DNA from 3 places in the Kitasatospora sp. Ki12 genome. Region 3 is predicted to be linked to each of the others. Evidence: riboswitches for the same ligand, from Rfam matches in the RefSeq annotation. Region 3 holds a riboswitch; each other region holds the start of a gene.

Region 1 (7,537 bases), on a different contig from region 3:
ACACCACGCGCGCAAGGCTCCCCGCTCCTCCGATCCCCAAGGGATACCGTCCATGACCCAGAACCTGGCCGACACCCCCCGGCCTGTCGCCGACACCGCCCACGAGGCGGCCACCCCGGCTCCTGCGGCGGGCGGCACCTCCAGAGACTGGTGGCGGGACGCGGTCATCTACCAGGTCTACCCGCGCAGCTTCGCCGACTCCAACGGCGACGGCATGGGCGACCTGCCCGGCATCCGCAGCCGCCTGCCCTACCTGCGCGACCTCGGCGTGGACGCGGTCTGGCTCTCGCCGTTCTACGCCTCGCCGCAGGCGGACGCCGGCTACGACGTCGCCGACTACCGCGCGGTGGACCCGATGTTCGGCACCCTGCTGGACGCCGACGCCCTCATCCGGGACGCCCACGAGCTGGGCCTGCGGATCATCGTCGACCTGGTCCCCAACCACTCCTCGGACCAGCACGAGTGGTTCCAGCGCGCCCTGCGCGAGGGCCCCGGCTCCCCGCTCCGCGACCGCTACCACTTCCGCCCCGGCAAGGGCGACAAGGGCGAACTGCCGCCCAACGACTGGGAGTCCATCTTCGGCGGCCCGGCCTGGACCCGCACCGAGAACCCGGACGGCACCCCCGGCGACTGGTACCTGCACCTCTTCGCCCCCGAGCAGCCCGACTTCAACTGGGAGAACCGGGCCGTCGCCGACGAGTTCCGCTCGATCCTGCGCTTCTGGCTCGACATGGGCGTGGACGGCTTCCGCATCGACGTCGCCCACGGCCTGGTCAAGGCCCCCGGCCTGCCCGACCTCGGCGGCGCCGACCAGCTCAAGCTGCTCGGCAACGACGTCATGCCGTTCTTCGACCAGGACGGCGTGCACGAGATCTACCGCAGCTGGCGCGAGATCCTCGACGAGTACCCGGGGCAGCGGATCGGCGTCGCCGAGGCGTGGACCCCGACCGTCCAGCGCACCGCCAACTACGTCCGCCCCGACGAGCTGCACCAGGCCTTCAACTTCCAGTACCTGGGAACCGATTGGGACGCCACCGCGCTGCGCGAGGTGATCGACCTCTCGCTCGACTCGATGCGCCCGGTCGACGCCCCCACCACCTGGGTGCTGTCCAACCACGACGTCACCCGGCACGCCACCCGCTTCGCCAACGAGCCCGGCCTCGGCACCCAGATCCGCACCCCCGGCGACCGCGCACTCGGCCTGCGCCGCGCCCGCGCCGCCACCCTGCTGATGCTCGCGCTGCCCGGCTCCGCGTACGTCTACCAGGGCGAGGAGCTCGGCCTGCCGGACGTCACCGACCTGCCCGACGAGGTCCGTCAGGACCCGTCCTTCTTCCGCCAGGCCGGACAGGACGGCTACCGCGACGGCTGCCGCGTCCCGATCCCGTGGTCCGGCACCGAGGCCCCGTACGGCTTCGGCCCGGCCGCCGGCGGGCCGTCCTGGCTGCCGCAGCCGGCCGCCTGGGCCGAGCTGAGCGTCGAGGCGCAGACCGGCGACCCCTCCTCCACCCTGGAGCTCTACCGCAGCGCCCTGGCCGTCCGCCGGGCGCAGGCCGACCTCGGCGCCGGCACCGGGGTCGAGTGGCTGGACGGCCCCGAGGGCACCCTCGCCTTCCGCCGCGGCTCCTTCGTCTGCACCGTGAACACCACCGGCGAGCCGGTGCGGATACCGGCCCCGGGCGCGCTGCTGCTGGCCTCGACCGAGCTCGTGGTGGACGGCGGCGAGACGGTGCTCGCTCCGGACAGCACCGGCTGGTGGGCGGTCTGACGTGGTTGCAATAGGCTCTGGGACCGTGACTACGGCGCGACTCTCAGACATCGCGGCACAGGCGGGGGTCAGCGAAGCCACCGTCTCCCGCGTGCTCAACGGCAAGGCGAACGTCTCGGCGGCCACCCGGCAGACCGTGCTGGCGGCCCTCGACGTGCTCGGCTACGAGCGGCCGACCCGGCTGCGCCAGCGCAGCGCCGGGCTGATCGGGCTGATCACACCGGAGTTGAGCAACCCGATCTTCCCCGCTCTGGCGCAGGTGATCGAGCAGGCGCTCAGCCGGCACGGCTACACGCCGGTGCTGTGCACCCAGACCCCGGGCGGATCCACCGAGGACGAACTGGTGGAGATGCTGGTGGACCGGGGCGTGGCCGGCATCGTCTTCGTCTCCGGGCTGCACGCCGACACCACGGCCGACCACGACCGCTACGCGCGGCTGTCCGGGCGCGGGGTGCCGTTCGTGCTGATCAACGGCTTCAGCGAGAAGATCGACGCGCCGTTCATCTCGCCGGACGACCGGGCCGCGATGTGGATGGCCGTCCAGCACCTGGCCGAACTCGGGCACGAGCGGATCGGGCTGGCCGTCGGGCAGCGCCGGTACGTGCCGGTGCTGCGCAAGATAGAAGGCTTCACGGCGGCGATGCGCGAGGTGTTCGGGCGGACCGAGGAGGAGGCCGAGAACCTCGTCCACCACACGCTTTTCAGCGTGGAGGGCGGACACGCGGCGGCCGGCGCGCTGCTCGACAAGGGCTGCACGGCGATCGCCTGCGGGAGCGACATGATGGCGCTCGGGGCGATCCGGGCGGTGCGGCAGCGCGGGCTGTCGGTGCCGCAGGACGTGTCGGTGGTCGGCTTCGACGACTCGCCGCTGATCGCCTTCACCGAGCCGCCGTTGACCACGATCCGCCAGCCGGTCGAGGCGATGGCCACGGCCGCGGTGGACGCGCTGCTGGAGGAGGTCGGCGGGAACGCCGCCCAGCGCGGGGAGTTCATGTTCCAGCCGGAGCTGGTGATGCGCGGCTCGACCGGGGCCTGCGCGCGCTGAACCGGCCGTACGACCGACTGAAGGGCCCCGGAGGGCAGTTGGCTCTCCGGGGCCCTTCGGCGTGCGGTCGGTGGGCCCTCACTCGCGACGGGCCGGCCCTCGCGGGCGGGGGATTCAGCCCTCCTGGGCGGTGGGGCGGTCGACGGTGAGGCGGTGGCCGTCGGCCGATTCGCCGGTACGGGTCTCGGTGCGGCGGCCGCGGGCCAGGTAGTCGCGCAGGACCAGTTCGACGGCGTCCTGCGGGTTCTTGGTACCGGAGAGCATCATCGCGTCGATCGCGAGGTTCGCGTCGAGCGTGACGGTGACCTGGGCCATGTGACTCCTCCTCGGGTGCAGAGCAGCAGCATGCCCGCCCGCGCGGGGTTCCACCACGGAATTCGCCGGAACCCCGGGGCCTCGCAGGGGAAGCGGCCGGGGCCCGCCCGGCCTTCCAGGCCCGCCCGACCTCCCGGGCATGCCGGAACCCCCGGGGAGGAGCGATCGGACTCTCCCCGGGGGCGGCTCAGCCTTCGGCTGCCCGTCGTGCTCAGACGCGGCCGGCGAAGTCCGGGGCCCAGGCGGCCACGGTCATCTCGCGCACGCCCGCGCTCGGGTTGGCGGCCTCGACGTACTTGCCGCCGCCGACGTAGATCGCGACGTGGTAGACGCCCGAGTCCTGGCCGTTGTTGGACCAGAACAGCAGGTCGCCCGGCTGCAGGCTGTCCAGCGAGACGTGGGTGCTGGCGGCGGCCTGGTCGGCGGCGACGCGCGGGACGGAGATGCCCGCGGCGCGCAGCGCGGCCTGGGTCAGGCCGGAGCAGTCCCAGCCGCCGTTGCCGGTGCCGCCGTAGACGTAGGCCTGGCCGACCTTGGACTCGGCGAAGGAGACCGCGGCGGCCATGCTGCCGGTCGCGGCCGGGGCCTGGGTCTGCGCCGGGGCGGCGGGCTTGGCGGCCGGGGCCTGGGTCTGGGCGGCCGGCTGGGCGTTCACGGAACCGCCGTTCGCGGACTGACCGGACTTCTGCGAGCGGTTGAACCAGGTGAAGTCCGAGCCGGACTTGCCCGTGGTGGCGGCCTGGTCGGTCGAGGCCGACTGCTGGGCCTGGCCGTCGCCGAAGGACAGGTGCTGGCCCGGGTAGATGGTGTCGGGGCCGTCGGTCAGGGTGGCGCGGTTGAGGTCGTACAGCCGCTGCCAGCCGCCCTGCACGTTGTGCTTGTCGGCGATCGAGGACAGCCAGTCGCCCGCGACGACGGTGTAGTCGCCGTCCTGGGTCCACTGGTGACCCTTCTGGGCCCAGTCGCTGGTCGCGGAGCCGGTGGCGGCCTTCGCGTCGTCCTGGGCGGGCGCGGCCGGCTTGGCCGGCTTGGCGGCCGGGGCCGGGGTCTGCGCCGGCTTGGCGGCCGGGGCGGCGGGCTTGGCGGCCGGAGCGGCCGGAGCAGCGGGCTTGGCGGCGGTCGAGCCGGCCGAGGTGTCGACGGCGGCCGGGGCGCCGCCCTTGGTCAGGCCGGCCTTGACGGAGCAGACCGGCCAGGCGCCGGGGCCCTGCGAGGCGAGGACCTTCTCGGCGACCGAGATCTGCTGGTCCTTGGTGGCCAGGTCGGCGCGCGAGGCGTAGGCGGAGCCGCCGAAGGCCGACCAGGTGCTGGAGGTGAACTGCAGGCCGCCGTAGAAGCCGTTGCCGGTGTTGATGGCCCAGTTGCCACCGCTCTCGCACTCGGCGACCTTGTCCCAGGTGGCGACGGAGGCGGCGGAGGCGGTGCCGGTGACGAGGCAGGGGATCGTGAGGCCGACGCCCGCGACGCCGATGGCGGCGATCACGCGACGGGTGCGGCTGGACAGACGGGTGCCATTGGTGGGCAGCATGAAGACGCGATCCTCTCCCACGCCTGCGAGGTGAGCTGTCGGATTCGGGCTGGAGTTGCCCGGCCGCGCGCTGCGCGGCTTCACCCCTAGCCCTGGACCGTTCCGAAGACCGGTCCGGGGCGACTTACCTGTGGGTCCCCCGCTCCTGCCGTGATGCGTTTTCGCGCTGCCAGGACATCCGACGGCAGGACTCGGCGTCGCGGATGAACTGGGTCCGTGTGGCCACGAACGGGGAGCACGTTAAGCAGACTTAAGTTCAAACTGCAAACACCTGTGACGCGCATCACGGTTTAGCGGGAACTGCCAAAATGGCTATCGATCATGATCGGAAATGATCGTTTTCCGGCAATCCTTTTGCGGATGCCCACAACTGTCTTCGCCTCAGACGTGGCGTGACGGTGTGTCGAAGCACAATGCGGCGCACTCGCCGGACCGGGGGAGTGTCCGGGATTCGAGCGCCGGGGGGTGCGCCTGCCATTTACGCCGAAAAACACCAGAACGGACATTACATTTCATTGCCCGCTTAACTCTCGTACGGTGCAAGCCGCAAGGACATGGGGCGTGGCGCGTGGGGCGCGGCGCGTGGCGGGTGGGACGCGGAGGGCGCGCGAGGTGCGGCGGGAACGACGAAAGGGCCCGGAACGGAAGTCGTTCCGGGCCCCGTGAGCGCGCGGAAGGGCGCGCGGTGTCCAGTTACTGCCCGACTGGCCCCTCGGCGGCCGCGTGGGCGCCGCGGACGCCCTCGACGGCCCCCTCGGCCCCGGCGGCGGCCGCGGCCTCCGCCTCGGCGCGCGCCAGGTCCTCGGCGGACGGTGCGGGCAGCGCGGCCAGGTAGGTGGAGGCGATCAGCTGGCCGACGGTCGGGTAGGCGCCCAGCGGAGCCGCCGACGGGCAGCCGGTCTCCTCGGCGGCCGTGGCGAGCAGCTCGGAGTCGGCCTCGGGGCCGATCACCAGCGGGGCCAGCGCGGGGCGCTGGGAGCCGGTCTCCTTGAGGTGGTTGACGGCCGCGGCGACCGAGCCGGGCACGTCGAGGGCGGCGGCCACGACCGGGACGGCCAGCCGGGCGGCCAGCAGCACGCCGGTGATGCCGGCCGCGGCGGCCGCGTCCTCACCGCCGACGGTGGTCAGGACCACGCCGTCCGCGGCGGTCGCGATGGCGAACAGCCGGGCCCGGTCGGCGCGGGCCAGCCCGGCCTCGGAGAGGCGGACGTGCACGGCCTCGGCGAGCAGCGGGTGCGGGCCCAGCGCGTCGGTGACGGGGGCGCCGTACTCGGCGGCGAGCGCGTGGAGTTCGGTCAGGAAGCCGTGCGGGCCGGGCACCAGCGGCACCAGGACGGGCATCGGCAGCCCGGCCTCGGCGGCCAGGGCCAGGAGTTCGGCGACGGTGCGGTCCTCGCCGCCCCCGGCCTCGGCGGAGTCGCCGGGCAGGTAGCCGACGGCGGCCTGGACGCCGTTGTGCTCGCTGCGGACGATCGAGAGCAGCTCCTCGACGACCGACCGGGACTCGGGCCCGGCGGCCGCGGGCACGGCCAGCACCAGCGCCGGGGCGCCGGAGGGGATCTCGGGGCGCTCGGGACGACGGTGGCGCCCCCGCGCACGGGAGCCTGGAGTGCGGACGGGCAGTGGCGCGCCCGGGATGGCTGCGGTGCTCATGCCGGAGATCGTAGGACATCGGCCCGTCAGGCCTGCAGTCGGCTGCCGTACGGGTTGCGCGCGGCCGGGGTGCGGATCCGGTGTGCCCGCGGTGTCGATCCGGTCGGTTTGCCGACAATTCGGACATTCCTCACCCAACCCCCGTGCGGGCGCGGACCATTGCCTTGACGTACTCAATGACGCGTGGCGTTGCAGGTGTGGCGCGTGAGATGTCTCACAGGCTCCAGGTCGCCTGACGGAGCGTCACAGAGATGCGACTCCCGGCATCCGAAGATCAACATTCAGCGGGGAACCGCTCACGGCCGGTTATCGGAGGCTCGACGATTCCATCGGCTATGTCCGTTTACGTACCGTCAGGAGAAGGCCCCGTGAAGACTTCGGGGCTCCGGGTGAAAAGGCCCGTGCACCTGCAATGTCCCGTGCTGATGCACGTGCACTGCGGCTATCATCGCGTCAAGTGAGGCGTTGTGCCGGGCCGGTACGGGGCCGGTCCGTTCGTTCGGCGGTGCCGGGGGCGCCGCGCTGGACGACAACTCCGGAGCTCTTCGGGAGATTTCTATGCACGACTCGCACGACTCGCAGGATTCGCAGCACACGCACGGCTCGTACGACACCTACAACGGGATGGCCGCCGCCGATCTCCAGGGGGTGGTCTGGCAGAAGAGCCTGCACAGCAACTCCCAGGGCAACTGCGTCGAGTTCGCGGCCCTGCCGGGTGGCGACGTGGCGATGCGCAACTCGCGCTTCCCGGACGGTCCGGCGCTCATCTACACCAGGGCCGAGATCGCGGCCCTGCTGCTGGGGGCCAAGGACGGGGAGTTCGACCACCTGGCGGTCTGACCGGCCGCCGTGCTTCACCATCGGGGGGCCGTCGTGGGTGCCGACACCACGACGGCCTTTGTCTTTTGCCGGGTCTTCGCCCGGGTGTCCTCGCGGGTCTCTTCCCGGGCGCCCTTCCGGCGCGTGTCCGGGGCGGCCCTGCGGTGCGGTCCGTCGACCGGGCCATGCGGAAGGGCCCGGGGTGTGGTCCTCCCGGGACTTCCCTCGGCCAGACGCTCGGTCGGCCACTCGACCGGCCACTCGACCGGTCACTCGGCCAGGCACTCGACCGGCCACTCGACCGGCCACTCGACCGGGCATTCGGCCGGCTACCCGTCGCGCCGCCGCTAGGCCGAACGCCGGTGCCGCCCACCGGCGTCGAACGGCCCGCCGAGCGCGTCCAGTGCCG
Region 2 (7,537 bases), on a different contig from region 3:
GGCCGCCCTGCTCGACGCCTCCCCCGCGCACTGGGCCGCCACCCGGGTCACCGCGGACGGCATCACCGGCCCGGCCCTGCCCCCGGACGGCATCACCGGCCCGGCCCTGCCCCCGGACGGCATCACCGGCCCGCCCCCGCCTGCCGGCGGCACCCGGCGCACCACCCGGGCCCCGCACACCGGCCGACCGGGCCCCGGCACAATGAGCGGGACCCCCAGCCCTCGAAGCGGAGCACGATGAGCCAGACCGTCAGCCGCGCCCTGCGCATCCTCGCCGAGCTCGGCGAGGGCGAACGTTCCCTCGACCAGCTCGCCGAGGTGCTCGGCGTCCACAAGACGACCGTGCTCCGGCTGCTCCAGAGCCTCGAAGAGGAACGATTCGTCTACCGCGACCCGGCCTACCGCTACCACCTCGGTGCCGGCCTGTTCGCCCTCTCCGGCCTGGCCCTGGAGCAGCGCGGCGTCCGCCGGATCGCCGCCCCGCACCTGGCCGAGCTGAACGCCGCCACCGGCCAGACCGTGCACCTGGCCGCGTACGAGGGCGGCGAGGTGGTCTACATCGACAAGTTCGACTCCCGCCACCCGGTCAGGATGTACTCCCGGATCGGCCTGCGCGCCGCCCTGCACAGCGCCGCCGTCTCCAAGGTGCTGCTGGCCGACCTGCCGCTGCCCGAGCGCCGCCGGGTGGTGGCCGGGATCGACTTCACCCCGCACACCGAGCGGACCCTCGCCTCGCCCGAGGCGCTGCTCGCCGAGCTGGAGCGGGTCGCCCTCCAGGGCTGGGCGCAGGACCGCGCCGAGTACGAGGCCTTCATCAACTGCGTGGCCGCGCCGATCCGGGACGCCAGCGGACGGGTCGTCGCCGCCGCCTCCATCTCCGTCCCGGACGTCGTGCTCCCGTACGAGCGGGTGCTGGACCTCCTCCCGCAGCTGCTCGCCACCGCCCGCGCCGTCTCGGCCGACTGCGGCCGCCCCGACCACCACTGACGAACCGTCGAGAACCTCCGAGGAGTCCCATGTCCGCCGAGCACCCCCAGACCGACCGGAAGGTCGAGATCCGCACCGACGGCGCCCCCGCCCCCGCCTGGACGTTCTCCCAGGGCGTGCGCAAGGGCCCGATCCTGCAGGTCTCCGGCCAGGGCCCGCAGGATCCGGGGACCGGCGAGTACCTCCACCGCGGCGACGTGAAGGCGCAGACCCGGCGCACCCTGGAGAACGTCAAGGCGATCGTCGAGGCCGGCGGCGCCACGATCGAGGACGTGGTGATGTTCCGCGTCTACCTCACCAAGCGCGCCGACTTCCCGCTGATGAACGAGGTCTACGCCGAGTTCATCGAGGAGAACATCAAGCCCGGCGGCGTGAAGCCCTGCCGCACCACCGTCTTCGTCGAGCTCCCGCAGGAGCCGATGCTGGTCGAGATCGACGCCCAGGCCGTCATCGGCTGACACTCCCGCCACCCCGAGGGCCCGGACGCCGCGTCCGGGCCCTCGGCATGTCCGGGCCCACGGCATGCCCCCCACGGCGAGTTCCGGTGTCCCGCTTGCCACACCCCGACGGCGACATTAGGTTAGGCTCACCTAACTACCTGGAGGTCCGCCCATGAGCCTGCCCACCGGCGACGCCGAGGTCCCCGAGCCCACCACCGCCGAGCGGATCCACAGCCTGCTCAGCACGGCCTCCTCGCTCACGGTGCGCGCCCTGGGCGAGCACCACGACCTGGACACCCCGGTCTCCGCCCACGGCTCCCGCCTTCGGCTGCGCGCCCCGCTGGACGCCCCGCTCACCCTGGCCGCCGCCCAGGCGACCGACGGCCTCGCCGTCGTCCTCGACGTGACCGACGTCTCCCCCGTCGCCGTCCGCGACCGCGTCCGCGCCCGCCTCACCCTGGCCGGCCGGCTCCACCTCGCCCACCTCGCCGACGACGGCCTCAGCGTCCACCTGCACGTGGACGTCGCCCACGCCGTCCTCGCCACCCCGTACCGCACCGGCGCGGTCACCGGCGCCGACCTCGCCCTCGCCGCCGCCGACCCGATGGCCCGCCACGAGGCCGCGATGCTCACCCACTTCGCCGACGAGCACGCCGAGGCGCTCGACGTCCTCACCCGGCTGCTCGACCCGGTACTGCTCGTCCGCAACCCGGACGTCCGCCCGCTCGCCCTCGACCGCCACGGCCTGGTGCTGCGCCTGGACCACCCGGACGGCCACCGCGACGTCCGCCTGGTCTTCCCCGAACCGGCCCGCGACACCGAGGACTTCGGCCACCGGATGCACGACCTGCTGGCCGCCGCCCGGTACGGCCAGCCGGCCCACCGGAGCTGAACCGGGCCCACCGCCGTTCCCCCGCAGGGGAGTTGACCGGGCCGGCAACCCCTCGCACGCACAGCAGCGGCCGCACCCGGAAACGACAACGGCCGGCCCGGCTCGCGAGGGAGGATTGTCCCGCGAGCCGGGCCGGCCTGGGCGTGTCCCGCGCCCATGACCACTGTGCGGCGATCACCCGGTCGAGCGGTCACCCGACATGACCATCCCGGAGGATCGATTCGCTCCGCAGCAGCGGTGGTTACTGAAACCCCGGAGGGGTCAGAGCGCGACGCCGTGGGCGCGCAGGTAGGCGACCGGGTCGATGTCCGAGCCGTACTCCGAGCCGGTGCGGATCTCGAAGTGCAGGTGCGGGCCGGTCACGTTGCCGGTGGCGCCCGAGAGGCCGATCTGCTGACCGACGGTGACGGTCTGACCGATCGTCACGCCGATCACGGAGAGGTGCGCGTACTCGGCGTAGTGGCCGTCGGCGAGCTTGATCTCGACCTCGTTGCCGTAGGCGCCGCCGTTGCCGGCCTTGACCACGACACCGTTGGCGACGGCGCGCAGCGGGGTGCCGGTGGAGGCGATGAAGTCCTGGCCGGTGTGGTGGCCGGAGGCCCACATCGAGCCGGCCACGCCGTAGGCGGTGCCGAGCTGCGGGTTGGCCAGCGGCGCGACGAAGCCGGAGGTCGCGGCGACCGGAGCGGCGGTCACGGCCTGGGCCGGGGCGGCGGTCTGAACCTGGGTCTGCACCGGGGCGGCCGGCTTGGCGGCCTCGGTCTTGACCTGGACCTGGGCCTGCGGCTTGGCGGTCTGGGCGGCGGGAGCGGCCGGCTTCGCCGGGGCGGCCGGGGCGGCGTCCGCGGACGGGGCCGCGGCGTGGCCGGCGAGCGCGAGCTGCTGGCCCGGGTAGATCAGGTTCGGGTTGGCGCCGACGACCGAGCGGTTCTGCTCGTACAGCGCCTGCCAGCCGCCGTCGACGTGCTTGGCGTCGGCGATCTTGGACAGGGTGTCGCCGCTGATGACGCGGTAGCTCTCGTGCGCGGCGGCCGGGGCGGCCTGGCCGGCCGGCTTGGCGTCGGCGACGGTGGCGGCGGCAGCCGGGGCGGAGGGGGCGGCCGGAGCGGTGTGGGCCTGGGCGCTCACCGCGGTGACCAGCGGGAGGACGAAGGAGACACCGGTGACGGCGGTGGCGATGCCGATGCGGGCGGCGCGGGGCAGGGCGATACGACGAGCCTGAGCAGGCATGGAAGTTTCCTCTCCGACGCCTGCGAGGTGAGCTGTCGGGTTCGGGCTGGAGTTGCCCGGCCGCATGCGCGGCTTCACCCCAAGCCGGCCCTGGACGCCCGCGCCCTGAGGCGCGAACTCCGGTCCGGCGACTTACCTGTGGGTCCCCCGCTCCTGCCGTACAGAGTTCAGATCGAACCACCGGGCAGCGGCAGGATTCGGCGTTCCGCCCGGAGGATCCGTCCGGACTGGCCGGGCGGTCGCTGAACTAAAACCCATCCGTTCGGGTGAAGCAATGTCGATCTCTTGAACGGGCAACCATCCCCCCTGCGCCGGTCACCCTCCGAATGATCCGCTGTACGGTGCGTACACAATCCATTTACGCCGCGCCACTGATCCACGACCCTGCGCCGAAGTCGTCGGCACTGCGCTGCCGTCCGCTCACGCACCGCCACCCCCGACACACCCACCGGTGACCCTTGTCACGTACGCCCCGCGGGGCGGAGGATCGAGCCGTGGCCACCTCCGAGGCCGGCACCCTGCGCCTGGGCACCGCGCAGGGTCGCTGGGTACTACTGGCGACGGTGCTCGGCTCCAGCATGGCGATGCTCGACGGCACCGTGGTGAACGTCGCCCTGCCCCGGATCGGCGCCGACCTCGGCGCCTCCCTGGCGTCGCTGCAATGGACCCTGAACGCCTATCTGCTCACCCTGGCGGGCCTGATCCTGCTCGGCGGCGCGCTCGGCGACCGGTACGGGCGGCGCCGGGTCTTCCTGATCGGCGTGGTCTGGTTCGCCGTCGCGTCCGCGGCCTGCGCCGCCGCGCCGGACATCCACGTGCTGGTCGCCGCCCGGGCCGTCCAGGGCATCGGCGGGGCGCTGCTCACCCCCGGTTCCCTCGCCATGCTCCAGGCGGTCTTCCACCCTGACGACCGCTCGGCGGCCGTCGGCCTCTGGTCCGGCCTCGGCGGGGTGTCGGCGGCGGTCGGCCCCTTCCTCGGCGGCTGGCTGGTGGACGGCCCCGGCTGGCGCTGGATCTTCCTGCTGAACCTGCCGCTCGCCGCCGCCGTGATCGCCGTCGCCACCCGGTACGTCCCGGAGAGCCGGGACGAGGGCGCCTCCGGCCGCTTCGACGTGCTCGGCGCGGTGCTCGCCGCGCTCGCGCTCGGCGCGATCACCTACGCCCTGACCGCCGCCGGTGAGGGCGTGTCCGCCACGGTCTGGGTCAGCGGCGTGCTCGGACTGGCCATCGGTGCCGCCTTCATCGTCGTCGAGCGCCGGGCCCCCGAGCCGATGCTGCCGCTCGGCCTGTTCTCCTCCCGGCTGTTCACCGCCGTGAACCTGGTCACCCTCTGCGTCTACGCGGCGTTCAGCGGCGTGTTCTTCCTGCTGGTCGTGCAGCTGCAGATCGTCGCCGGCTTCTCCCCGCTGGTGTCCGGCCTCGCCCTGGTGCCGATCACCGTGCTGATGCTCGCGCTGTCCTCGCGCGCCGCGCGCCTCGGCAAGCGGATCGGCCCGCGGATCCCGCTGACGATCGGCCCGCTGCTCTGCGCCGCCGGGGTGCTGCTCATGCTGCGCGCCGGTGCGGGCTCCTCCTACTGGGCGGACGTGCTGCCCGCCGTCACCGTCATGGGCTGCGGCATGACCCTCCTGGTGGCGCCGCTGACCGCGACCGTGCTGGCGGCCGTCGAGGTCCGGCACGCGGGCATCGCCAGCGGGGTCAACAACGCCGCCGCGCGCGCGGCCGGTCTGCTGGCCGTCGCCGCCCTCCCGGCGCTGGCGGGCCTGAGCGGCGACGCCTACCGGGTGCCCTCCGCCGTGGACCACGCCTTCCACATCGCGATGCTGATCTGCGCCGGGCTGCTGACGGCAGGCGGGCTCATCGCCTTCGCCGCCGTCCGGGGCAACGTCCTCACCCCCGAGGACCACCCGGTGGCCGAGCCGGACACCGAGTGGTGCTGCGGCACCACCCCGCCGCTCGACCCGGGCCACATTCACACGCACGAGGGCCCCGCCACCGGAACGGCGGCGGGGCCCTCGAAGAGCTGACTGTCCGTCAGCGGACGGCGTCTTCCTAGAGGATGTCGCCCGGCGCGTACTTGGCGGCCTCCGGGTAGGCGGCCGCGACGGCCTCCACCAGGCGGACCACCTCGGCGACCTGGGCGCCGGCCGCGCCGGTGAAGGAGAGCCTGTCGGCCAGCAGCGCGTCCAGCGCGGCCCGGTCCAGCGGGATCCGCTCGTCGGCGGCCAGCCGGTCCAGCAGCTCGTTCTCCCGGGCGCCGGCGCGCATCGCCAGCGCGGAGGCGACGGCGTGCTCCTTGATGACCTCGTGCCCGGTCTCCCGGCCGACGCCCGCGCGCACCGCGCCCATCAGCACCTTGGTGGTGGCGAGGAACGGCAGGTAGCGGTCCAGCTCGGCCTCGATCACGGCGGGGAAGGCGCCGAACTCGTCGAGGACGGTCAGGAAGGTCTCCAGCAGGCCGTCGAAGGCGAAGAAGGCGTCCGGCAGCGCGACCCGGCGCACGACCGAGCAGGAGACGTCGCCCTCGTTCCACTGGTCGCCGGCCAGCTCGCCGGTCATCGAGGCGTAGCCCCGCAGGATGACGGCCAGGCCGTTGACGCGCTCGCAGGAGCGGGTGTTCATCTTGTGCGGCATCGCGGAGGAGCCGACCTGGCCCTCCTTGAAGCCCTCCGTGACCAGCTCGTGGCCGGCCATCAGGCGGATGGTCTTGGCGAGGCTGGACGGCGCGGCGGCCAGCTGGACGAGGGCGGTGAGCACCTCGAAGTCCAGCGAGCGCGGGTAGACCTGGCCGACGCTGGTCAGCACGTTGTCGAAGCCGAGGTGCGAGGCCACCCGGCGCTCCAGCTCGGCCAGCTTGTCGGTGTCGCCACCGAGCAGGTCCAGCATGTCCTGGGCCGTGCCGACCGGGCCCTTGATCCCGCGCAGCGGGTAGCGGGCGATCAGCTCCTCCAGGCGGCGGAAGGCGACCAGCAGCTCGTCGGTGATCGACGCGAAGCGCTTGCCCAGGGTGGTGGCCTGCGCGGCCACGTTGTGCGAGCGGCCGGCCATGACCAGCTCGGAGTGCTGGGCGGACAGCTTCGCCAGGCGGACCAGCACGGCCACCGTACGGTCGCGCACGTGCTCCAGCGACTGGCGGATCTGCAGCTGCTCGACGTTCTCGGTCAGATCCCGGGAGGTCATCCCCTTGTGGATCTGCTCGTGGCCGGCGAGGTCGCTGAACTCCTCGATCCGGGCCTTCACGTCGTGGCGGGTGACCCGCTCACGGGCGGCGATCGAGCCGAGGTCGACCTGGTCGATCACCCGCTCGTAGTCGGCGACGGCGGTCGCCGGAACCTCGACGCCGAGGTCCTGCTGGGCCTTCAGGACGGCGAGCCACAGGTGGCGCTCGAGGACCACCTTGTGCTCGGGGGACCAGAGCTGGGCCAGGGTCGCCGAGGCGTACCGGGAGGCCAGGACATTGGGGATCTGGGGCTTCGCGCTCACGCTTCGCAAGCCTAACAGCCGAGGTCACGGCCCTCGCAGCCACCGACGCGCTACGCCCGTAGAGCCATGGCGCTACTGCGCGCCGCCCGTCCGGCCGGCCAGCACCGGCAGGACCTGCGCGCAGATCGAGTGCAGGGCGATCCGCTGCTCGTCGGTCATCGCCTCGAAGGCCTGGTGGGTGCGGGCCATCTCGCCGCGGATGCGGTTGAGGATCTCCCGACCCTCGGCCGTGATCACCACGATCTTCACCCGGCGGTCACCGGCCGCCGCCGCCCGGTTGGCCAGGCCCAGCGACTCCAGCCGGTCCACGATCCCGGTGACGTTCGACGCGTCGCAGCCCAGCCGCCCGGCGAGCGCGCGCATCGGCACCGGCTCCTGCACCGCGCCCAGCGCCTTGGCCTGGGAGGAGGAGAGGCCGTGCCGGGCCGCGGCTGCCGCGAAGTCCTGGAAGTACGCGGCGCCCACGGCGGCCAACACCTCCATCAACTCGGCGTTGGTCGGGACG
Region 3 (7,537 bases):
TCCGCCGCGGGTACACCACGGGGTGGTCGTCGTACCCGGCGATCCGGACCGCCAGGTCGGCCGCGGCGGTCAGCCGGTCCGGGCCGCCGCCGGCGGCGAGCACCAGGTCGCGGTACCCGGCCTCGGCCACCGGCAGCCCCGACCGGGAGGACAGCGAGGCCGCCCGCTCCGCCAGCGCCGCGGCCACCTCGGCGCGCCGGTCGGCGGCCTGCCGGGCGGGTGCCGCCGGGGCGGCCGGCGGCAGCGACAGCTGGGCCAGCCCGCCGGCCACGAGCAGCAGCGCACCCCGCCGGGACAGCGCGCGGCGGGGCCGGGCTATCGGGTGGGGGTCGCGGGGGTCGGACGGCGGCGAGCTCAGAGCCTGACCACCCCTGAGATCGGCATGGCGTTGACGCTCTCGTAGCGGACCCTGGCGCCCGGGTAGGGGGCGTGCACGATCACGCCGCCGCCGGCGTACATGCCGACGTGGTGCATGTCCCGGTAGAAGATCACCAGGTCTCCCGGTCGCGCGTCGGAGATGTTGATCCGCTGGCCGGCGGACGCCTGGGCCTGCGAGGTGCGCGGCAGGGTCACTCCGGCCTGCCGCCAGCTGTAGTACATCAGACCGGAGCAGTCGAACGCGCGCGGCCCGGTGGCCCCGTAGACGTACGGCGAGCCGACCATCCGCACCGCGGCGGCCAGCGCGGCGGCCCCCCGCTCGGAGGCGGGCGGGGTGGAGCCGAGGTCCAGCCGGTCGGTGCCGCGGGTGGCGCGCTGCTCTGCGTCCCTGGCGTCCTGGGCGACCATCCGGACCCGCTCGGCCGCCCCCAGGCCGTTCAGCAGCTTCTGCGCCTTGGCCAGCCGCTGCTGGATCTGCTGCTTGCTGTCGGCGAGCGAGCGGCGGGCCTCGTCCAGTTCGGCGAGCTTGCCGGTCGCCTCGGTGCGCCGCTGGTCGAGCCGGCGCTGACGGGTGACCAGCTCGTGCAGCGTCTCCCGCTGCCGCTCGGTGGCCTGGCCCAGGGCGCGGGCGCGGGCGAGGTAGCCCTCCGGGTCGGGGGAGAGCATCAGCTGGGCGGTCTGGGTCATCCCGCCGCCGCGGTACTCGGCCCCGGCCACGGTCGCCAGGTCGCCGCGCAACTCGTTGAGCTGGTCCTGGGCGACGGCGATCTCGCCCTGCAGGATCGTGGTCTCGCCCTGGAGCCGCCGCTGGGCCTCCTGCGCCGCGTTGGACTTCTCCGACGCCTGCTCGGCCTCGTCGTAGAGCTGTTCCACCTGCGCCTTGACGTCCTTGCGGTCGGCCGGGTCGGGGCTGCCGGGGGCGGCCTGGGCGCTGCCGCCGGTCGCCACGCCCAGCGCGGTGGTCGCCGCCGCCGTCAGCACCAGCGCGCGGGCGAGCAGTTGGGAACGGCGGTGCACGGGCATGCTGCAGCGGCTCCAATCCGGCGTCGCGGCCCCCGCCGCCGCACCACTGCGGGCGGCCGTGGAGCGGGAGTCCGGTGGCAGACGTTAGCGAGTCCGGGCAAGCGAGTCCAAACCCCTCCGGACCCGAATATTTGACCCGCAATCGGACATCAGCCCGATCCGCCGGAAAAGCCGCAGGCCCGGCCTCCCGTGACGGAAGACCGGGCCCGGAGGCGCGGAGCGGGGATCAGACCCGCACGATGCCGGACAGCGGCATGTTGCTGACGGCCTCGTAGCGGACCGAGGCGCCCGGCTTGGGCGCGTGCAGCACCTGGCCGTTGCCCGCGTAGATGCCGACGTGGTGGGCGTCGGTGTAGAAGATCAGCAGGTCGCCGGGCTGGGCCTGGGACAGGTCGGTGCCGATCCGGGTGCCGGCGTGGGCCTGGTCCTGCGAGGTGCGCGGCAGCGAGACGCCGACCTGGTTGAACGCCCAGACCATCAGGCCGGAGCAGTCGAAGGAGCTCGGGCCGGTGGCGCCCCACACGTACGGGCTGCCGACCTTGGAGGCGGCGGCCGACAGCGCGGCGGCACCGCGCGAGCTGCCGGCGGCGGGCAGCTTGGCGACCGGTGTGGACGAGGGCGCCGCGAGGTCGGTGCGGCTGTTGTCGCGCGAGGCGCGCTCGGCGGCCTGCTGCTGGGCCTTCGCGGCGTCGGCCTGGGCCTTGGCGTCCGCGGCGGCCTTCTCCTCGGCCGCGCGCAGCGCCTGGCGCTCCTGCTCGGTCAGGGTGTTGAGCAGGTCCTGAGCCGCCTTCAGCTTGTTCTGGACCTCGTCCTTGGAGGCCTTCAGCTGCGTGGTGGTGGACTCCAGCTCGGCGAGCTTGCCCTGGGCCTCGGAGCGGTCCTGGTCGAGCTTGCGCTGCTGCTCCTGGAGCTGCTTCAGCTGGTTCTTCTGGGTGTCACCGGCCTGGTTCAGCGCACCGGCCTGGGTGAGGAAGGTGTCCGGGCTGGACGAGAACATCAGCTGGACGGTCGGGGATATGCCGCCGTTGCGGTACTGCTCCCCGGCGATCTCGGCGAGGCCGCCCTGCAGGTCGGTCACCTGGGCCTGCTGGCGGGCCACCTGGTCCTGCAGGCCGGCGACCTGCTTCTCCAGGGCCTGCTGCTTCTCCTGGGCGGCGTTGTACTGCTCGGTCGCCACCTCGGCCTGCTCGTTGAGCTGGTCGACCTGCTCCTTGACCTGGTCCTTGGTCGGCTGCGGGTCGGCGTGGGCGCCGGACTGCGCGGAGAGGGCGACGGCTGCGGCAGCGACACCGGTCAGGATCGAGACACGGGCGCGGCCGGCTGGCTTGGGACGACGATGGGACGCCACGAAGGCGGACTCCTTCTTCCTACGTCCGCCTACCGGGTGAGCTGACGGGTTCGGGCCGGAAGCATGCCCTACGGCGCCTCACGGCCGTCGCAACGGCCGACCTGGCACCGATTCACCCCGGAGGAACGTGGTTCCCCGGCTCCGCTGCGCAGCGCCCCCGACCACTGGGCTCCCCTGTCGGGCAGTCGCTTCGTCCTGCCCCGCTGCCTCGCGAACTCGGCGGTAACCACCGCCGCCACCCTGGCTGGGCGATCGACAGTGCGGTGGTTCGGAGCATGACCCTAGTAACTGAACCGTGATCGGTTCAAATCCTTGTCAGAAAAAAGACGGAAGATTACCCAAGTTCTTTTGTGAAAATGACCGTTGGTGACCGCCGCCGTACGCAAGGCTGATCAGGTCTCACCCATTGAGCGCGAAGCGGTCGAAAACCCGAACGCCACCCCCGTCGGAGGGTGGCGCGGATCACAGGGCCCGGACGGGTCCTCTTCGGCGTGTCGGGCCGTCAGACCCGGCGGATGGTGTTGATCGGCATCGCGTCGGCCTTCATCACCTTCACGACGTCACCGGTGTGCGGCGCGTGGACCACCATGCCGTTGCCGATGTACATCCCGACGTGGTGCATGTCGCCGCCGTAGATCACCAGGTCGCCGGGCTGGGCCTGGTCCATCGAGGGCACCCGGGTCCCGTAGTGGCCCTGCTCCTGGGAGGTGCGCGGCAGCGAGACGCCCGCCTGGCCGTACGCCCAGACCATCAGGCCCGAGCAGTCGAAGGTGCTCGGACCGGTGGCGCCCCACACGTACGGCGAGCCCTGCTTGCTCATCGCCTTGGCGAGGGCCACCGCCGCGTAGCCGCTGGCCGGCGGCAGGTTGCTCAGGTCGACCCGCTCGCTGCCGCGGGAGGCGCGCTCGTCCTGCGCCTGCTGGGCCTTCAGGGCGTTGCGCTCGGCGGCGCTGAGCGAGTTCAGCAGGTCCTGGGCGGCCTTCAGCTTGGTGTTGACGTCCGACTTGGCCTGGTTCAGGTCCTTGGTGGTGGTGTCGAGCGAGGCCAGCACGGCGGCCGCCTCGGTCTTCTCCTGGTCCAGCCGGCGCTGCTGGTCCAGCAGCGACTTGAGCGCCTCGGCCTGGGTGGTGCTGGCCTGCTGGACGGTGGAGGCCTTGTCCAGGTAGCCCGACGGGTCGGAGGAGAGCATCAGCTGGACGGACGGGTCGATGCCGTTGGTGCGGTACTGCTCGCCCGCCACCTCGGCCAGGCCGACCTGGAGCTGGGTCATCTGCTCCTGACCCCGGGCCACCTGGTCCTGCAGCTGGTCGGCCTGCTTGCGCAGCTGGTCGGCCCGCTCCTTGGCGCCGTTGTACTTCTCCGCCGCCTGCTCCTGCTCCTCCTGGAGCTGGTCGATCTGCGCCTTGACGTCCGTCTTGTTCGGCTGCGGCGCGGCGTGCGCGGCGACCTGGGCGGAGAGGGCGACCGCGGTCGCAGCGGCAGCGGTGAGCACGGAGACCCGGGCGCGGCTCGCCTGCTTCGGACGGCGGTGGGAGGCCAAGGGAGCAGCTCCTTCTTCCATCGGACTCACCTGATCTGATGAGATTCCGGAAAATAGGTTTGACGCCAGACCCTAGTGAAGATCTATCCGTTTTGCTACTCCCCCGTAGGCGTGAACTCCGTTTCCCACACTGACTTCACGGGACCCGCACACCATCGCGGAAACGACGCTGACCAGGCCGCATTCCGCCCGGTCCGCACTCAGGGCCGCGACAGCCGGTTCAGCAGCAGCACCGAGGCCACCGGGCGCGCGCCCGCCTTCCGCACGCCCTCCGCGACCTCCCGGTCGGCCGAGACCACGACCACCGGACGGCCCTGCGGCTCGGCCCGCACCAGACGGCGGATCAGCTCGTCCGCCGTCTCCCCGGTCCGGCTGAACCGCACCCGGACCCCGCGCGGCGGCGCCATGATCACCGGGACGTCCAGGTCCTGCCCGTCGAACACACAGGTGACCTCCGCCTGCGTGCGCTGGGCCAGCATCGCCAGCCCGCCCAGCAGCCGGATCCGCTGCTGCTCCAGCGGCAGCGTCGGATAGCCGGTCTTGGTCACGTTGTAGCCGTCCACCACCAGGTGCACCTGCGGGATCGCCAGCAGCTGGTCCAGCAGCGCCGGGTCGTCCTCGGCCAGCCCGCGCCGCGCCACGTCGTGCGGCGAGGCCGCCCCCGGCACCACCGCCTCCACCAGGTCCGCCGGGCGGATCTGGGAGACCGGCAGCGCCAGCTCCCGCTGCAGCCCCTGGGCCGACTGCAGCACGGTGTCCAGCAGCAGCCGCAGCCGCATGTCCTCGACGCTGCGCCCCTCGCGGGCCGACCGCTTGCCCTGCTCGGCCGCGTTCTCCAGCTCGGAGACCCGGTGCCTGAGCCGCCGCGCCTCGGTCTCGGCCGCGCCGCGCTCGGCCGCGCCCTGGGCCTTCACGGCCTCCAGCTCCCCGACCACCCGGCGCGTCTCGGCCTGCGCCCGGCGGGTGTCGCTCTCCAGCGACCGCACCTTCTTGCGCAGCGACTCGGCCTCCCGCCGGACGCCCTCGAACTCCGCGCGCTGCCGCTCCAGGTCCGCCCGCGCGGCGGAGCGCACCTCGGCCAGCTCGGCCTGCAGCTTCTCCACCAGCCGGGCCGCCTCCGCGACCGCGTCCTCGGCCCCGGCCCGCTCGGCCTCCTCGCCGGCCTCGGCGACCAGCCGGCTCCAGCCCGCCGAGCGCACCAGGTAGGCCGCGGCCGCGACGTCCATCGGATCGGCGGCGCCCGGGACACTGCCCGACTCCAGCGCCCGCACCAGGTCCGGCTGCCCCAGCCGCAGCCGCTCCGCTATCCGCACCCGGAACGCCGGCTCCGCCTCCAGCGCGGCCGCCAGCGCGGTGGCCGCGTACTTGGCCCGCCGCGCGGGGGTGAACTTCACGTACTGACGCAGGCTCTGCGGGAGCTCGCCCGGCGGCAGTCCGCCCAGCGCGTCCGAGGCCAGCCCGACCACCCGCCGGCGCACCCCCTCGGGCAGCGGCCGGTCCAGCTTCTCCACGACCCGCTCCGGCTCGGAGCCGGCGGCGTGCTCGACGTCCCCGGAGGCCGGGACCTCCGCTGCACCCTCGACACTCCCGGCGCCCTCGGACCCGACGGCTCCGGACGCGGCGCTCCCCGCCGGGCCCGTCCCGGCCTCCGGCGCCTGCGCAGCGGGCCGAAGCCCCTGCGCTTCGCCGGGCTCCTTCGCTGCGTCCACCACGTCCTCGGCTCCGATCCTGTTCTCCGGCGGGGTACGGCCGCGACCGCCCCCTGTCGTCACGCTCCGTACGTCTTGTTCTCTGTCATTGTCCCGTGCGGCGGACGGGCGCGCCGCGCACCGCCCGCCGAAGCTGCGGGGGTCAGCCCTGCTCGGCCGGGGCCTCCACGCCCTCGGCGCCCGGACGGGCCACCAGTTCGACCTGGTCCACGGCGTTGCACCAGCGGCAGCGCACCGACTCGACGGTCTCGCTCAGCACCTCGGTCTCCTCGACCTTGGAGTCGCCGGCCAGGTCGAAGTGCAGGAACTCGGTCACCCGCGCGGTGCGGGTCACGTCGAACCGGGTGAGGTTTCCGCACAGGGTGCAGCGCCAGCGCGTCTCGGCGGTCAGAGCGGGGACGGTCATCGGGGGTCCTCTCGGGTGGTCCCTTCGTGGGCTAGGCGCTCCCCCCGGAGCCCCGGCATCGGCGGCGGGAGGCGGGATTGCCCGCCCCAAGCCTATTGCCTGGGGCAACCACCACGACCACCGGTCAGCGGAATAGCGGGGCTAGTCCACCTGCCGTAAACCGCCGTGTCACCTGCGGCGCCCGGAGGGATGCTTGGCCGCATGGCGCTCGCGGCCCCCGACCACACCGCCGAGCGGGGCGGCCGGCCGGACGCGCCCGCCCCGGCGGTCACCTACGCCCTGATCGCGGTCAACACCCTGGTCTTCCTGCTCGGCCCGGCCGCCGGCCTCAATCCGCTGTACGGCACCGGCCAGGCCCGGGTCTGCGCGGAGCAGCGGTACGAACAGCGCTGGGGCGCCGTCCCGGCCGAACTGCTGAGCGGACGGACGCTGACCGCCGAACAGCTGGCCGAGGCCCCCGACCCCGTCCCCGGCTGCCCGGCCGCCCCGACCCCGGGCAAGCACCCGGCGCTGTCCGCCCTCACCGGCCTCTTCCTGCACGCCGGCTGGCTGCACCTGCTGGGCAACCTGCTCTTCCTCCACGTCTTCGGCCCCACCGTCGAACGCCGGCTGGGCCGGGCCCGGTACGCCGTCTTCTACCTGGCCGCCGGCAGTCTGGCCGCGTACGGCTTCGCGCTCGCCGAGGCGCACTCGCCGGACTCGACCCGGGTGCTCATCGGGGCCTCCGGCGCGATCTCCGGCGTCCTGGGCGCCTATCTGCGCTTCCACCCCCGGGCCCGGGTGACGACCCTCGTCCCGCTGCTGCTCTTCCTGCCGCTGCGCTTCCCGGCCTGGCTGGTGCTGGGCCTCTGGTTCGCGCTGCAGTGGTGGTCGGTGCACTCGGCGGGCCCGGGGGTGGCCTACCTGGTCCACGTGATCGGCTTCTCGGCCGGCTTCCTCTACGCCTGCACCGTGGTCCGCCACCCCCCGCGACGACCCGGCTGACGCCCGATACGCTGGCGGCACCTCACAAAGGAGCCCGAACAGTGATCACCGCCATCGTCCTGATCAAGACCAGTGTCGACCGCATCCCGGAGATCGCCGAGGCCATCGCTTCCATCGAGGGGGTCAGCGAGGTGTACTCGGTGACCGGC

The links. A riboswitch is a leader RNA that binds a small molecule or an ion and turns the genes downstream of it on or off. The one in region 3 is predicted to bind cyclic di-AMP.
Region 1: another riboswitch for cyclic di-AMP. It lies ahead of ACYP53_RS36220 (transglycosylase family protein); the one in region 3 lies ahead of ACYP53_RS16965 (C40 family peptidase).
Region 2: another riboswitch for cyclic di-AMP. It lies ahead of ACYP53_RS35525 (M23 family metallopeptidase); the one in region 3 lies ahead of ACYP53_RS16965 (C40 family peptidase).

The regions. Positions count from the first base shown of each region.
Region 1 is NZ_BAAIHT010000003.1:1,267,756-1,275,292, reverse strand. It holds gene ACYP53_RS36235 (glycoside hydrolase family 13 protein) at 53-1,768, shown strand; gene ACYP53_RS36230 (LacI family DNA-binding transcriptional regulator) at 1,794-2,813, shown strand; gene ACYP53_RS36225 (hypothetical protein) at 2,928-3,128, opposite strand; gene ACYP53_RS36220 (transglycosylase family protein) at 3,340-4,656, opposite strand; cyclic di-AMP (ydaO/yuaA leader) riboswitch at 4,664-4,824, opposite strand; gene ACYP53_RS36215 (sirohydrochlorin chelatase family protein) at 5,350-6,309, opposite strand; gene ACYP53_RS36210 (DUF397 domain-containing protein) at 6,868-7,149, shown strand; gene ACYP53_RS36205 (ATP-binding protein) at 7,476-7,537, opposite strand, start outside.
Region 2 is NZ_BAAIHT010000003.1:1,105,822-1,113,358, forward strand. It holds gene ACYP53_RS35505 (sugar kinase) at 1-241, shown strand, start outside; gene ACYP53_RS35510 (IclR family transcriptional regulator) at 238-987, shown strand; gene ACYP53_RS35515 (RidA family protein) at 1,017-1,445, shown strand; gene ACYP53_RS35520 (DUF2470 domain-containing protein) at 1,600-2,319, shown strand; gene ACYP53_RS35525 (M23 family metallopeptidase) at 2,581-3,549, opposite strand; cyclic di-AMP (ydaO/yuaA leader) riboswitch at 3,552-3,732, opposite strand; gene ACYP53_RS35530 (MFS transporter) at 4,044-5,576, shown strand; gene purB (adenylosuccinate lyase) at 5,602-7,041, opposite strand; gene ACYP53_RS35540 (MarR family winged helix-turn-helix transcriptional regulator) at 7,105-7,537, opposite strand, start outside.
Region 3 is NZ_BAAIHT010000001.1:3,828,853-3,836,389, reverse strand. It holds gene ACYP53_RS16975 (hypothetical protein) at 1-271, opposite strand, end outside; gene ACYP53_RS16970 (C40 family peptidase) at 355-1,401, opposite strand; gene ACYP53_RS16965 (C40 family peptidase) at 1,628-2,749, opposite strand; cyclic di-AMP (ydaO/yuaA leader) riboswitch at 2,760-2,913, opposite strand; gene ACYP53_RS16960 (C40 family peptidase) at 3,252-4,289, opposite strand; gene ACYP53_RS16955 (NYN domain-containing protein) at 4,490-5,800, opposite strand; gene ACYP53_RS16950 (hypothetical protein) at 6,141-6,404, opposite strand; gene ACYP53_RS16945 (rhomboid family intramembrane serine protease) at 6,606-7,388, shown strand; gene ACYP53_RS16940 (Lrp/AsnC family transcriptional regulator) at 7,430-7,537, shown strand, end outside.